DNA from 4 places in the Thioalkalivibrio sp. ALE30 genome. Region 3 is predicted to be linked to each of the others. Evidence: predicted binding sites of a transcription regulator. Region 3 holds the regulator's gene; each other region holds the start of a gene.
The links. The regulator sigma-54, encoded in region 3, starts transcription at its own class of promoters, with help from an activator protein. The targets are predictions, from matches to a motif close to TGGCANGNTNCNTGCTT.
Positions count from the first base shown of each region.

Region 1 (3,501 bases), on a different contig from region 3:
AGCGCGACGGCGAGACCCGGCGCGAATACCGCGTGGGTGGCGAGCTGGTGATGGTCGAGGTCACGCCCGCCGTGGGCCCGACCTACTACCTGATCGACACCACGGGCGACGGCACGCTGGACGGTCGTCGCAACGAGCTGGATCCCAATTTCGTACCCCCCTCCTGGGTGATTTTCCGATGGTAGAGAACGAATCCGAGACCCGGGCCTGCGCCGACGCGACCGGCCTGGCCCTGACCCATGGCCCGAGCGGCCTCGAACTGGATGGCCGGCCGGTGCAGTGTCTGCGCCTGGCAGCCGCCGTGGCCCCGGCGCTCGAATCCGCGCTCGGCGAGGTACCTGGCGGCTGCGGTCGCGTGATCGGCCGGGGTGCGGATCCCGATTCTGGTGAGGTCCTGCTGGTGCTGGAGCGCGGTCAGGCGCCGCAGGGCGCGGTTGCGGCCGAGGGGCCCGGCAGTCTGGAGGCCCTGGGCGAGCGCGCCGCCGACTGGCAGGGGCGTCACACGGCCGGGGCCTTGCCCGTCGGCGAGGGCTACCGGCGCGGGGTGCTGCAGCAGCAGATGCGCGAGCGCGCCGATGCGATGGCGTCCACGCTGGATGCCGAGTCCCGGGCGATCCTGGACGCCGAGCTGCACCACCAGGGGCTCTACCGTTTCGAGGACCTGCCGCTGGCGGGAAGCTACTGGCAGTCCGTGCGCATCTACCCGGAAGGTGCCGGTCTTGCCGATCTGGTGATCCCGCCCGCGCCGGTACCGGCCTTCTGGCAGCTCGCGCGCATCGCCCTGGCGCTCGCCGTGGACGCCTCCGGACAGCCGGATGCCGATCGGTACCGGGCCGTGCTGGCCGGGTTCAATGCCCGGCGGCCACTGACTGCAATCGAACGCGGGGCGGCGCCCACGATGCTCCGCCTGGCTGCGCTGGATGACTGGCTGTCCGCGCTGGAGTCGGGAACGGCCGCGGCGGCCGAGCGGGATCGCCTCGCGACCCTGCAGGCCGATGCGGCGCGGCTGCAGGGCGTCTGGGTTCGCGCGGCCGCCTGATCCCGGCTGGCCCGTGCCGGTGGCGCGGGAGCTTCCGGGCTTGTGGTGGTCCGAACGTACACGGGAGGCAGGGTGGTGGTGCCGCGCCATCCCGCCCAAGGAGGAAGACCCATGTTCCGAACCACGCTCTGGCTGGCCTTGTCGCTGGCTGTCCTTCTCGCCCCGGCGCTTGCGAGTGCCGACGTCTACCGCTGGACCGACGATCAGGGCAATGTCCATTTTGGCGACCGCCCGCCCGAGGGGCGCGCCAGCGAGCCCGTGGACGTGCGCGAGCCCATGCGCGCGGTCCCGCTGGAAGGTGCGCGGGAGATTCTCGAGCGGCCCGTGCGGCCCCGCGGTCAGCCGGAGGCGGAGGGTGCGTACACGCGGGTCGCAATTGCCCGTCCGGAGGATGGTTCGGGGGTGCGGGCGAACGACGGCAATGTGAGTGCCGAGCTGGATCTCGAGCCAGCGCTGGATGCCGACGCCGGCCATCGCGTGATCTGGGTGCTGAACGGCGAGGAGGCGGGCGAGGGCCAGTCGCCCACGGCGACCTTCGAGGGGCTGAACCGCGGCGAGCATACGCTGCAGGCCCGGATCGTGGACGCATCCGGCGAGGAGCTGGGGGCGAGCGCGACCATCGAGTTCAACGTGTTGCGGATGGCCATTCCGCGCGAGCAGCAACAGCAGCAGCGGCCGCAGCAATTCCCGCCCGGGGGTGCGCCGCAGGCGCCCAGGGCCCCGCAGGCACCCAGGGCGCCCCAGCCGGTGACGCCGGCCCCGAACTGATAACCTCGATCTCTGCACTGAAATAGTGCGACCAAAGCCCCATGATGGTGCTATAATTGCACCATCATGGGGCGTTTTAGGTTCTGGGGGGTGGCGATTCGGCTGCGTTTTGTGACCGTGCCCCCGGCTTCGGCGCCCCGCCGGGCGATTCCCGCTTGGCGCGATTCCTGCTTGAGGCCTCTTGATGACCACGCCCGCTTCCAATTCCGGCCCGGCCACCCCGCCCTGGTGGGACGACCTCTCCACGGCCGTGCTGGTGACCGATGCCGAGCTTTGCCTGCTGAGCATGAACAGCGCCGCCGAGGTGCTGCTCGGTCTCAGTCGCGAACGCATCGTCGGGCATGGTCTGGGCCAGTGGCTCAAGCTGGACCGGAATCTGTCCAGCCGCCTGCGCTCGGCGCTGACGCTGGATCAGCCGATCACCCTGCGCGCGCGCCAGATGGAGCCGCTGCGGGCCGAAAGTTTCCTCGCCGACGTGGTCATCACCCCGCTCCGTGGCGAGGGCGACAAGCCGGGGCAGTTGCTGTTCGAGCTGAATGCGATCGATCGCCACGAGCGCATCAGCCGCGAGGAGCAGTTACAGAAGCAGCAGGCGATCACCCGCGCGGTGACCCGGGGGCTGGCCCACGAGATCAAGAACCCGCTGGGCGGACTGCGGGGGGCGGCGCAGTTGCTTGCCAGCGAACTGGACGACTCGGGCCTGAAGGAATACACCCAGATCATCATTCGCGAGGCCGACCGGCTGCGCAGCCTGGTCGATCGCATGCTGGGGCCGAACAACCTGCCGCGGCGCGAGCCCGTCAACCTGCACGAGGTGCTGGAGCACGTGCGGGGCCTGGTCAGTGTGCAGCTGCCGCTGGGGCTGAAGATCCGCGGCGACTATGACCCCAGCATCCCGGACGTGCAGGCCGATCGCGACATGCTGGTGCAGGCGATCCTGAATCTGGTGCAGAACGCGGTGCATGCGCTGGAGGACGGGGGCGAGATCACCCTGAGCTCGCGCATCCTGCGCCAGTACACCATCTCCGGCCATCGCCACCGCCTGGTCGCCAAGCTGAGCGTGCGCGACAACGGGCCCGGTATCCCGGAGGAGATCCGCGAACGCATCTTCTTCCCCATGGTGACCGGCCGCGCCGCCGGGACCGGGCTCGGGTTGCCCATTGCCCAGAGCCTGATCCAGCTGCACGACGGTCTGATCGAATGCCATTCGCGCCCGGGGGCGACCACGTTCGACATCCTGCTGCCCCTTGAACCCCCGAAGGCCCGGGAGGCCAGGAAGTGATGGAGCCCACTGTCTGGATCATTGACGACGACGACTCGATTCGCTGGGTGCTGGAGCGTGCCCTCCAGCGTCACGCGATCGCGGTGCGCGGCTTCGAGACCGCGGACGCCGCCTGGGCGGCGCTCGACCGGGACCCGGTGCCGGACACCATCGTCGCCGATATCCGCATGCCGGGCCTGAATGGCCTGGACTTCCTCGCGCGCATGCAGACGCGCCCCGATCCGCCGCCGGTGATCATCATGACGGCCTTCTCCGATCTGGAGAGCGCCGTGGGCGCCTACCAGACCGGGGCCTTCGAGTACCTGCCCAAGCCGTTCGATGTGGACGAGGCCGTGGCTCTGGTGCAGCGGGCACTGGAGGCGCGGCGCGCCGGGCAGGACAACGGCACCGCTGGCCCCGAGATCGAGGAAAC
Region 1 is NZ_KB898170.1:28,048-31,548, reverse strand. Features, by position in the region: gene D107_RS0105040 (DUF2782 domain-containing protein) at 1-185, shown strand, start outside; gene D107_RS0105035 (hypothetical protein) at 179-1,039, shown strand; gene D107_RS0105030 (DUF4124 domain-containing protein) at 1,151-1,807, shown strand; gene glnL (nitrogen regulation protein NR(II)) at 1,992-3,089, shown strand; gene ntrC (nitrogen regulation protein NR(I)) at 3,089-3,501, shown strand, end outside.
Region 1: the regulator sigma-54 is predicted to act here: its motif matches at 1,964-1,980, upstream of glnL (nitrogen regulation protein NR(II)).

Region 2 (3,501 bases), on a different contig from region 3:
AGCGCTATACCCGCGAACTGGAGCAGTACCGGGCCGAATCGGACGCCGCCGCGGCCGCGTTCCGCGAGCACCTGGATGGCTGGCTGGCCCCGGACGCCTGCGCCCATGGCCGCAGTCGGCTGCTGGGGCGCATGGCGCTGGCGCTGCACGGCCTGTCCGGCCTGGGCAGCCTGCGCGAGGAGGTCCTGGAGCTGACCCTGAGCCCGATGGACTCGACCCGCGGCTTCAGCGAGCTGATTCGCGCCCTGATGGCTCTGGTGTTCGAGGCTGCGGATTCGGCGACCGATCCCGAGGTCTCGCGGGTCCTGGTGGCCCTGCTGAACTTCATGCAGGGCAAGGAACTGGCAGGGCAGGAGCGCGCGATCGGGGCCGCCGGGTTTGGCGCCGCGAACTTCGAGCCCGAACTGCGCCAGGCGCTGGTCCATCGGATCGATGCCCAGGAACGGGCGTTCCGCATCTTCTCCGAGTTCGCGGCACCGGCGGCCTGTGCCGCCTGGCGCGAGCTGCAGACGGCGGCCTTCGCCGCCGACATCGAGCGTCTGCGCCGCCGGGCCTGTACCGAGGTCTCCGGGCACCACGACCCCGCCCGGGCCGAGGAATGGTTTGCCTGTACCACCGCGCGCATCGACGCGATGAAGGAGATCGAGGATCTGCTGGAGATGCACCTGAACGAGTGCTGCTCGGCACGCATCACGGCGGATCGCGCGGACCTCGGCGCGGTGCGTGACCGGGTCGCGCAACTCGCCGAGTCGGAACTGCGCGACAGCGTCCCGTATGCGGTGTTCTTCGGCGCGCCGGAGGGCCTGGAGCCCGCGCAGGAGGAGGGCGATGCCGCACTCAACGTACCGATCGTCGGACACTCGGTGATGGACCTGGTGCAGCGCCAGGCGGCCCGGCTGCAGTCGGTGGAGGACGAGCTGCATGCGGCACGCCAGGCCCTGGCCGAGCGCAAGACCATCGAGCGCGCCAAGGCGCTGCTGATCCAGCACCGCGGCCTCAGCGAGGACCAGGCCTACAAGCTCCTGCGCCAGACGGCGATGAACCAGAACCGGCGCCTGGCCGAGGTCGCCGAGGCGACCGTCGCGATGTCCGATCTGCTGGGAAAGGGCGGCCTGTAGCTAACTCCCCGGGAAATGGATGCCGGCCCTGTGGGAGCGGGCTTGCCCGCGAAGCCCCTGCCAGTGTCCGCGACTGGCAGGGGCTTCGCCGCCAGGGCGGCTCCTACAGGTAGTGCACCAGCGCGGTTCATCTGCACCGCAAGCGCGCCCCAGTCTGGTGCCTTGCGGATCGTCTCCCGGGCGCCGGGTTTTCCGAAAGCGTTCGACTCCATACGGCGAACCATCCGATTTTCCCGCGCCATGGCGCGATTGTTTCTGGCGGGGTCGATTAGCAACGGCTAATTGGCACACCTCCTGCAGGAATACCGGCAAGACGAGCCAACGGCGGTTCGTCGCCTGACAACAGGGAGACCCGACGACCGGGCCTCCCACGGGACTGGACAAAGGCGTCCATCACCCGGCTGCAAACGCGGCCGGGCTGATGCGACGCCTTTTTTCGTTTTTGGGATGTGTTTGCTGACAAGGGGAGTGAACCCGCAATGACCGATCACACGAATGACACGAAAAAGACCTCCGGCCTGTCGCGCCGGCGTTTCCTGGGCGGCATGGCCGCCGGGATCGGCGCGACCGCGCTGGGTGTTTCCGGGGCCGCGCCGTGGGGCTATGCGAAGGCCGGCAACGGCAAGCCGGAGACGACCGAGGCGAAGCTGGGCTTTATCGCCCTGACCGACGCCGCGCCGCTGTTCGTCGCGCTGGAGAAGGGATTCTTCGCCGCCCATGGCATGCCCGACGTGCAGGTGCTGAAGCAGTCCTCCTGGGGCACGGTGCGCGACAACCTGGAACTGGGCTCGCGCCGCGGCGGTATCGATGGCTCGCACATCCTGACGCCGATGCCCTACCTGATCCACCGCCGTGGCACGCCGATGACGATCCTCGCGCGGCTGAACCTGGCCGGGCAGTGCATCTCGGTGGGCGACGAGTACGCGGACCTGAAGGTCGGGACCGACACTACCGAGTTCAAGGGCGCGCTGGCCGAGAAGGCCGCCGGCGGTGACGACATCCGCGCGGCGATGACCTTTCCCGGCGGGACCCATGACCTGTGGATCCGCTACTGGATGGCCGCCGGTGGGATCGACCCGGATCGCGACATCGCCACCATCGTCGTCCCGCCGGCGCAGATGGTCGCCAACATGCGCGTCGGTTCCATGGACACCTTCTGTGTCTGCGAGCCCTGGAACATGCAGCTGATCAACCAGGGCATCGGCTACACCGCGAACACCACCGGCGAGCTCTGGCACAACCACCCGGAAAAGGCGCTGGGGATGCGCGCGGACTGGGTGGAAGCCAATCCGAATGCGGCCCGCGCCCTGACAATGGCGGTAATGGAGGCGCAGATGTACTGCGAGGATCCGGCGAACAAGGAAGAGGTCGCCGAGATCTGTTCGCGCCGGCGCTACATCCACGCCCCGTACGCCGACATCATCGATCGCATGCAGGGGAACTTCGACTACGGCACCGGCCGCGTGGTCGAGGACCACCCCGACCAGATGCGCTACTGGAAGGACCAGGCCTCCTATCCCTTCAAGAGCCACGACCTGTGGTTCCTTACCGAGGACATCCGCTGGGGTTACCTGCCGCCGGATCTCGACATGCAGGCCCTGGTAGACGAGGTCAACCGCGAGGATATCTGGCGCGAGGCGGCCGACACGCTTGGCATCGATTCGGCCGACATCCCCGAATCCACCTCGCGCGGCCAGGAAACGTTCTTCGACGGCAAGGTCTTCGACCCGGAAGACCCGCAGGCCTACCTCGACAGCCTGGAGATCAAGGCGATCGCGTCCTGACGCGGCGGCCCGCCGACACCTGCACAGACGATTCAAGAGGATTCGATGATGAGTGCCATTCTCGATCGCAACATGACCTTCGGCGCCGGGCGCGAACGTCCGGCGGCCGCGGAGACCTCCACGGCCCCGGTGGCCCGCTCGGCCCCGCCGTCGGCCCGTTCCGGCGGTGCCCCGCCGCCCGACCCCGGGCTCTGGGGCCGGCGTATGCGCCACGCGGCCACCGTGGTGCTGCCCCCGGTGATCGTGACCGCGATTTTTTTGTTTCTGTGGGAAATGATGACGTCCTCCCAGGGAGCCGTACTGCCCGGCCCGAGTCAGGTGATCTCCGACACCTGGGAACTGATCGTCAATCCGTTCTATGACTACGGCGGCAACGACGTGGGCATGGCCTGGCAGCTGCTTGCCAGCCTGGAACGTGTGGCCTACGGCTATGCCCTGGCGGTGGTGGCCGGGATCGGTCTCGGCGTGCTGGTCGGCCAGTCCACCTGGGCGATGCGCGGGCTGGACCCGCTGTTCCAGGTACTGCGCACTGTACCGCCGCTGGCCTGGCTGCCGATCTCCCTGGCCGCGTTCCAGGCCAGCAACCCGTCGGCCATCTT
Region 2 is NZ_KB898172.1:108,079-111,579, reverse strand. Features, by position in the region: gene D107_RS0108335 (nitrate regulatory protein) at 1-1,118, shown strand, start outside; gene D107_RS0108330 (CmpA/NrtA family ABC transporter substrate-binding protein) at 1,598-2,902, shown strand; gene ntrB (nitrate ABC transporter permease) at 2,951-3,501, shown strand, end outside.
Region 2: the regulator sigma-54 is predicted to act here: its motif matches at 1,402-1,418, upstream of D107_RS0108330 (CmpA/NrtA family ABC transporter substrate-binding protein).

Region 3 (3,501 bases):
CGGCCACGCGCGGAGCCTCGAGATCGGCCAGGCGGCCATGGGGGATCGCAACCCCATGGCCCAGGCCGGTGGAGCCCAGCTTTTCGCGCGCGGACAGGGCCTCGAAGATCGCGGTGCTGCCCGGTCCGCCGGCATCACCGCCGCCGGCGAGGAGTTCCGACAGGGCCTCCAGGGCCCGCTTCTGACTGGAGCATTCCGGCTCCAGGCGGATGCGCTCGGCGGTGATCAGCTCGGCAATGGACATGGGTCAGGAGGCCTGCTCGCGGTTGCGCTGGGCGCCCTCGGCCCGGTGATGATCCTTGACCTTTTCCTTGTGCTTGATCAGCTGGCGGTCGACCTTGTCGATCAGCGCGTCGATGGCGGCGTACATGTCCTCGTGGGAGGCCTCGGCGTGGATGTGATTGCCGCTGACCTGGAGATTCGCCTCGGCCTTGTTGAACTGGTTCTGGGTCTTCTCGTGGGTCAGCACGACGTGCACGTCGATGACCTTGTCGAAGTGGCGCTCCAGCTTCGCGAACTTCTCGTTGACGTAGTCGCGCAGGGCGTCGGTGAGGTCCACATGGTGGCCGGTCAGGTTGATCTGCATGGTCGGGACTCCTTGGTTACTTGTGGCCGGTGGGCATGGAGGCCATCTGCCGGCGTTCGCTGGATGAAGGGATGTGCATCGCCTCGCGGTACTTGGCCACGGTGCGACGCGCCACATTGATGCCCCGGTCCGCCAGGATCTGGGCGAGCCGGGCATCGCTGAGCGGCTTGTTCGCGGGTTCGTCGTCGATCAATTCGCGAATCATGGCACGGATGGCGGTGGCGGAACACTCGCCACCGTCGTTGGTGCCGACGTGGCTGGAGAAGAAATACTTGAACTCGAAGACTCCGCGCGGGGTGTGCATGTATTTCTGGGTGGTCACCCGGGAGATGGTCGATTCGTGCATCTCCAGGATCTCGGCGATATCGCGCAGGATCAGTGGCTGCATCGCGACCTCGCCATGTTCCAGGAAGCCTTGCTGGCGATGGACAATCGCCTCGGCGACGCGCAGCAGGGTGTCGTTGCGGCTGTGCAGGCTCTTCAGGAACCAGCGCGCCTCCTGCAGCTGGTCGCGCATGAAGGCACTGTCGCGGGCATCCGATACCTGGCGCACCATGCCGGCGTAGAGGTCGTTGATACGGATGCGTGGCGCGATCTCCGGGTTCAGCTCCACGCGCCAGCCCTCCGGGGTGTGGCGCACGTAGACATCGGGCACCACGTATTCGGAGGTGGCGGCACTGATCTGCGCGCCCGGCCGCGGGTTCAGGGTGCGGATCAAGTCCAGGGCACGCGCCAGTTCGTCCGGGTCGCGCACACCCGACTGGCGTTGCAGGGCTTTGTAATCGCGCTTGCCCAGGCTGTCCATGCCGTGTTCCAGGATCGCCCGGGCGGCCTCGCGGGCGGGGGCGTCCGGGGCCAGTTCGCGCAGCTGGATCTCCAGGCATTCGCGCAGATCGCGCGCGCCCACGCCCAGCGGGTCGCACTGCTGGATCCAGTGCAGGACTGCCTCGACCTCGTCCACGCCGACGGGTTCTTCCTCGCCGCGGCTGATGGTCTCGGCCAGCGTCTCGAGGTCGCCTTCGAGATACCCGTCGGGGCTGATCGCGTCGATCAGGGCTGCGCCGATGCGCTGGTCGCGCGGAGTCAGGTGGCTCAGGTGCAGCTGCCACAGCAGGTGGTCCTGCAGGCCCTCGCCGTCGTCGTCGCTGGTGTTTTCCAGCGGGTCGCGGTCATCCACGCCCTTGGGGGCGGGCGGCGGTTCGTAGATGTCGTCCCAGCGGCTGTCGGTGGTGAGCTCCTCGGGAATCACGTCATCGCTGGTGGTGGTGGCCTCCATGCGGTCGCCTTCCACCACCTCGCCCTCCGCGTCCAGGCGCTCGGCCCCGCCCATGTCGTCCTCGTCCTCCACCTGTTCGAGCATGGGGTTGCTCTCCAGCGCCTGCTGGATCTCCACCTGTAGTTCGAGCGTGGACAGCTGCAACAGGCGAATGGCCTGCTGCAGTTGCGGGGTCATGGTGAGCGTCTGACCCAGCTGAAGATTCAGGCCGGGTTTCAGCATTGGCTATGCGGGTCGCGGGTGACCATAAGAGCGATCTTAAATCGTGCCTCTGGTTTGTGCACCGGCGCGGGTTGTGCGCGTGCCGGCATCACAGGCGGAAATTCTCGCCGAGATAGACCCGGCGCACCTGGGGATCGGCCAGTAGCTCGTCGGGTGTCCCGGCGGCCAGCAGGCGCCCCTCGCTCAGAATATAGGCCCTGTGGCAGATCCCGAGGGTTTCGCGCACGTTGTGATCGGAGATCAGAACCCCGATGCCGCGCGCTGCAAGGTGGCGAATTACATCCTGGATATCGCCCACCGAGATCGGGTCCACCCCGGCAAAGGGCTCGTCCAGGCAGATGAATTGCGGGTCACCGGCCAGGGCGCGCGCGATCTCGGCGCGCCGGCGTTCGCCGCCGGACAGCGCGATCCCGGGGCTGTGGCGCACGGTCTCGAGCTGAAACTCCTCGATCAGCGCGTCGCCGATACGCCGGCGTTCGTGGCGGTCCAGGCCGGGGCGCAGCTCCAGCACGGCCTGCAGGTTGTCCCACACGCTCAGGCGGCGAAAGATCGAGGCCTCCTGGGGCAGGTAGCCGAGACCGGCGCGGGCGCGCACGTGGATGGGCGCGCGGGTGATGTCGTGCCCGCCCAGGGTGATGCGCCCGGCGTTAGGGCGGATCAGCCCGACCAGGCTGTAGAAGCAGGTGGTCTTGCCGGCGCCGTTGGGACCCAGCAGGCCGACCACTTCACCGGGTGCGAGGTCGACATCCACCTGGTCGAGCACGGTGCGCTGGCCGTAGCGCTTGGTCAGTTCGCGCCCGATCAGGCGATCACGGGCCTCGGCGGGTGCTGGCGCCGGGCTGGTGGCGAATGCGTTCATTCGTCGTCGCGTGGCTGGATGGTGATGCGTACGCGTTCGCTGTCGCCCTCGCCGCGTTCGGCCTCGATCACGTCGGTGGTCAGGTCGTAGGTGATGCGCTTGCCGCGCGCCTCTTCGCTGGCGGTGATCACATGGGCCTGGTCGGTGAGGATCATGCGGTCCTCGTTCAGCAGGTAGTCGATGCGCAGCGCGGTGGCGATGCGCATCTCGCCGGTCTCGGGGTCGGGGGACTCCAGGCGGGCTGGCTCGCCGTGGGCCTCCATCTCGTAGGGGCGACGATCCCGGGTACGCACGTAGACCGTGTCGGCCTCCAGCGTCATGTCGCCGCGGATCACGATCACGTCCCCGGTGTAGGTGCCCAGGCCCTGGCGTTCGTCCATCTCCGCGTGGTCGGCGGTGATCTCCACCGGCAGCGAGGGTCCCGATCCCTGCTGGCCCAGGGCCGGCGTCGCCAGCAGGGCGGAGAGGAGGCCGGCCGCCGCAAGCAGGCCCGGCAGGCGGCGGCTATTCGGGATCGGGGTCATGCGCGGGGTCCTCCTCGCTCGCCTCGCTGTAGAG
Region 3 is NZ_KB898174.1:46,957-50,457, reverse strand. Features, by position in the region: gene D107_RS0110530 (PTS sugar transporter subunit IIA) at 1-244, opposite strand, end outside; gene hpf (ribosome hibernation-promoting factor, HPF/YfiA family) at 248-586, opposite strand; gene D107_RS0110520 (RNA polymerase factor sigma-54) at 603-2,084, opposite strand; gene lptB (LPS export ABC transporter ATP-binding protein) at 2,173-2,943, opposite strand; gene lptA (lipopolysaccharide transport periplasmic protein LptA) at 2,940-3,467, opposite strand; gene lptC (LPS export ABC transporter periplasmic protein LptC) at 3,448-3,501, opposite strand, start outside.

Region 4 (3,501 bases), on a different contig from region 3:
GTTTAAACCCCGTGGTCCCCGAGTTGGACACATTGTTACCGGTGGTCTGCAGATCGGCCTGGGCCGCGTTGAGTCCGCTCAATCCGATATTGAAGGGCATGGGGTGTTTCCTCCGTCAGGGTTCTTGTTGCGGGGCGTCAGCCGCCAATCCGCCGTACATCCGAAAAGCTGATCTCGCCCAGGCCCTGCACGGTCAGTGCCAGCCCGGAGTCACTGCCCACCGCGACGCTTTCCACGCGGGCATCCAGAAAGGTATCCACGGCCTCCGACTGGGTCCCGGAGCGGGCCGTGGCCTTGAATTCGTAGACGCCCGGTGGCGCGAAGGTGCCGTCGTCGCGCATGCCGTCCCAGGTGAACTCCTGCAGGCCGCTGCCGGCAGCGCCCATATTCATGCGGCGAATGCGCTCGCCATTCGGGCTGTACACGTCGATCTGCAGCTCTTCGGTGGCGCGCTCCAGATCGACCGCGCCGTTCACCCGCCCGTCGGGCCCCAGTTCGCCAAACTCGACGGGCACCAGTACATCCTTGCCAACCAGCGAAGCCGCCTGCAGCGTCTGGTTCTGCCCCAGGGACTGCGCCAGCTTCTCGAAGGACTTGGACAGCTGCTCGATGCCGGTCACGGTGGAGAACTGCGCCATCTGGCCGAGGAAATCACCGTTATCCATCGGCTCCATCGGGTCCTGGTTCTCCAGCTGGGTGGTCATCAGCTTGAGGAAGTCGGACTGCCCGAGGCGGTCCATCTCGCCTTCCGGCTTCTTCTCCGGGCGCGACAGGCCGAGGCGATCCAGCAATTCGGGGGAAATCTGTGTCATGGCGGGCTCCTCTAGCCTTGGCCGATCTGCAATGTGCGCTGGAGCAGCTGACGCGAGGTCTCCATCACCTCGACGTTCGCTTCGTAGTTGCGCGAGGCGGACATCATGTTGGCCATCTCCTCGACCACGCTGATCGCCGGGCGGAAGATGTAGCCCTCCTCGTTCGCCTGCGGATGGTGCGGCTCGTAGTGGGCCTGTGGCGGGGCCTGCGACTCGGTCACGCCGGCCACCCGCACGGACGTCGCCGCACCATTCGGGTTGGCCTGATCCATCACGCTCTGGAACAGCACCTGCTTGGCGCGATACGCTTCGTCCGGGTTGGTGGCGGCGGTGTTCGCGTTGGCCAGATTCGAGGCGACGGTATTCAGGCGCACCGACTGCGCCGACAGCGCCGAAGCCGAGGTATTGAACAGACTGAACATGTTGCTCACGACATCGATCTCCCGATCAGGCCCGCGTTAACGGTCGCCCCTCAGGGCTTCGCGGATGCCGGAGACCCGGCGGTTAAGGAATTCCAGACTGCTCTGGTACTGGATCGCGTTCTCGGCAAAGGCGGCACGTTCCATCTGCGGATCCACCGTGTTGCCATCCAGGGACGCCTGCGACGGGACGCGATAAAGCGCCTCGGCCTGCCCGTTCATCGCCCCGGCATTGGGGTCGATATGCGCCGCCTGGCTACGCGCCATGGGCAAGTGATTGCCGCTCCCAGCCGCGGACTCGAGCACCGCGCGAAAGTCGATATCGCGCGCCTTGTAGTTCGGGGTGTCCGCATTGGCGATGTTGGAGGCCAGCAGCTCCATGCGCTGGGCGCGCACGTTGACCGCCTGCGGCAGGATGCCCATCGCCTTGTCGAGAGAGAGACTCATCGTTTCCGTCCTGTCCGCCCGTGGCGGACCCTCGCTACCAGAACCGGGACGCAGCCATTGCGGCCCTTTGCGAGGAGACCGATGCAATCGCTATGCCAGCGACGGGAATCCGTCTCGGCTGGGGACGCCCTTAGCGGGAAACGTGGGAAGGGGGCAATTCGAGTCGCGGCCGCATTGCGCGGGCGTTTCGGACCTGGCGGCCCTGCGACGGAGGGGCGTCAGGATTTGAGCCGGAGGACCGAGCCGTAGTCGGTGCGAACCGTCTCGAAGGCCTTGGTGTACGGGCCGGCCGTCTCCGAAGCGCCAAGAAACAGATAGCCGCCCGGATTCATCTGCCGGGCAATACCGTCAAGAACCTGTCGCTTGGTCTCGCCGGAGAAATAGATCAGCACGTTGCGGCAGAACACCAGGTCGAACTTGCCCAGTGCCGCGTAGCTGTCGATCAGGTTGAGCTTCTGAAAACGACAGCGCCGCTGCACCTCGGGAACGACCTTGTGGCCGTCCGTCACGGTCTCGAAGAAGCGCGCGCGGCGGCTCTCGCTCAACCCGCGCACAATACTCAGGCCGTCGTAGACCGCCCGCCGGGCGTCATCCAGGATCTTCTCCGACAGGTCCGTCCCCAGGATGGATACCGGCACCTTGCGCGGGGGGCGGGATTCCTCCCACTCGGAGACGACCATGGAGATGCTGTAGGCCTCCTGGCCACTGGAACAGCCGGAAGACCAGACCTTGATGCTGCTTCCCTTCGCAGCCAGCTCCGGCAACAACACATGCCGGAGGATCTCGAACGGAAAGCCATCGCGAAACCACGAGGTTTCGTTGGTCGTCATCGCGTCGATCACACGGGTGCGCAGCCGCGGATTCGGGGCTTGCCGCATCGCGTGCAGGAGCTCCGGCACGCTCTTGAAGTCGAACTCGTCGAGCAGCCGGGACAGTCGGCTCGACACCAGATACTGACGGCTGTCACCCAGCACCAGGCCGCAGCAGTCCTGCAGGAAGCGGGAAAACTCCTCGTAATCGCGGGAATCGATCACCGGTTCATCCCCGAGCACAGTCCATGGTGATTAGCATCCTGATGACGAGTCCTTGACAGCGGCGCCCGCGCCACGAAACGCAGGGGGAATCCCCGGTAGCGGGTTTCAGTATACGGTGTCGCAGGCGGGACACGACACTGGGCCCTTGTCGGCCATGTGACGCCGCCCCGGCCTTGCCGGGCGGCAACCCCGTTCCCCCCGGCGGTCATTCGACCTGTTGATCCTCGCGCCCGGTCTGGTCGAGCACCGCGTTGGCCAGTTCGTCGGGGTTGAATTTCGAGAGAAACGCATCGGCCCCGGCGCGCTTGACCATGTCGGTATTGAACTCGCCGCTCAACGAGGAATGCAGCAGCACCTTCAGATCTTTCAGGGCGGGATTGTCCCGGATCCGCGCCGTCAGCGTATAGCCGTCCATGCGTGGCATCTCGATGTCCGAGATCACCAGCTCGATCTGGTCGCGAACCGGGCCCTCCCCGGCCTTCTGCTCCAGGAAGTCGAGCGCCTCCTGACCATCCTTGAAAACCTCGTATTCGAACCCGAGACCGCGAATCGCCCCCTCGATCTGCTTGCGCGCCACGACCGAGTCGTCAACGATCACGACCTTGCGCCCCCCCGCTGGCGTGGCGTCCGCTCGGATGGACTCGGAGACCTCGGTCGGCAGAGGATTGACGATCGAAAGCACCCGTTCCACGTCGATGATCTCGACCAGCTTGTTGTCGATCTCGGTGACCGCGACCAGGAAGGACTCGCGCCCCGTACCACGCGGAGGGGACTTCACATCCTGCCAGT
Region 4 is NZ_KB898168.1:649,863-653,363, forward strand. Features, by position in the region: gene flgE (flagellar hook protein FlgE) at 1-100, opposite strand, end outside; gene D107_RS0102955 (flagellar hook assembly protein FlgD) at 138-812, opposite strand; gene flgC (flagellar basal body rod protein FlgC) at 824-1,243, opposite strand; gene flgB (flagellar basal body rod protein FlgB) at 1,271-1,678, opposite strand; gene D107_RS0102970 (protein-glutamate O-methyltransferase CheR) at 1,897-2,712, opposite strand; gene D107_RS0102975 (chemotaxis protein CheV) at 2,918-3,501, opposite strand, start outside.
Region 4: the regulator sigma-54 is predicted to act here: its motif matches at 1,760-1,776, upstream of flgB (flagellar basal body rod protein FlgB).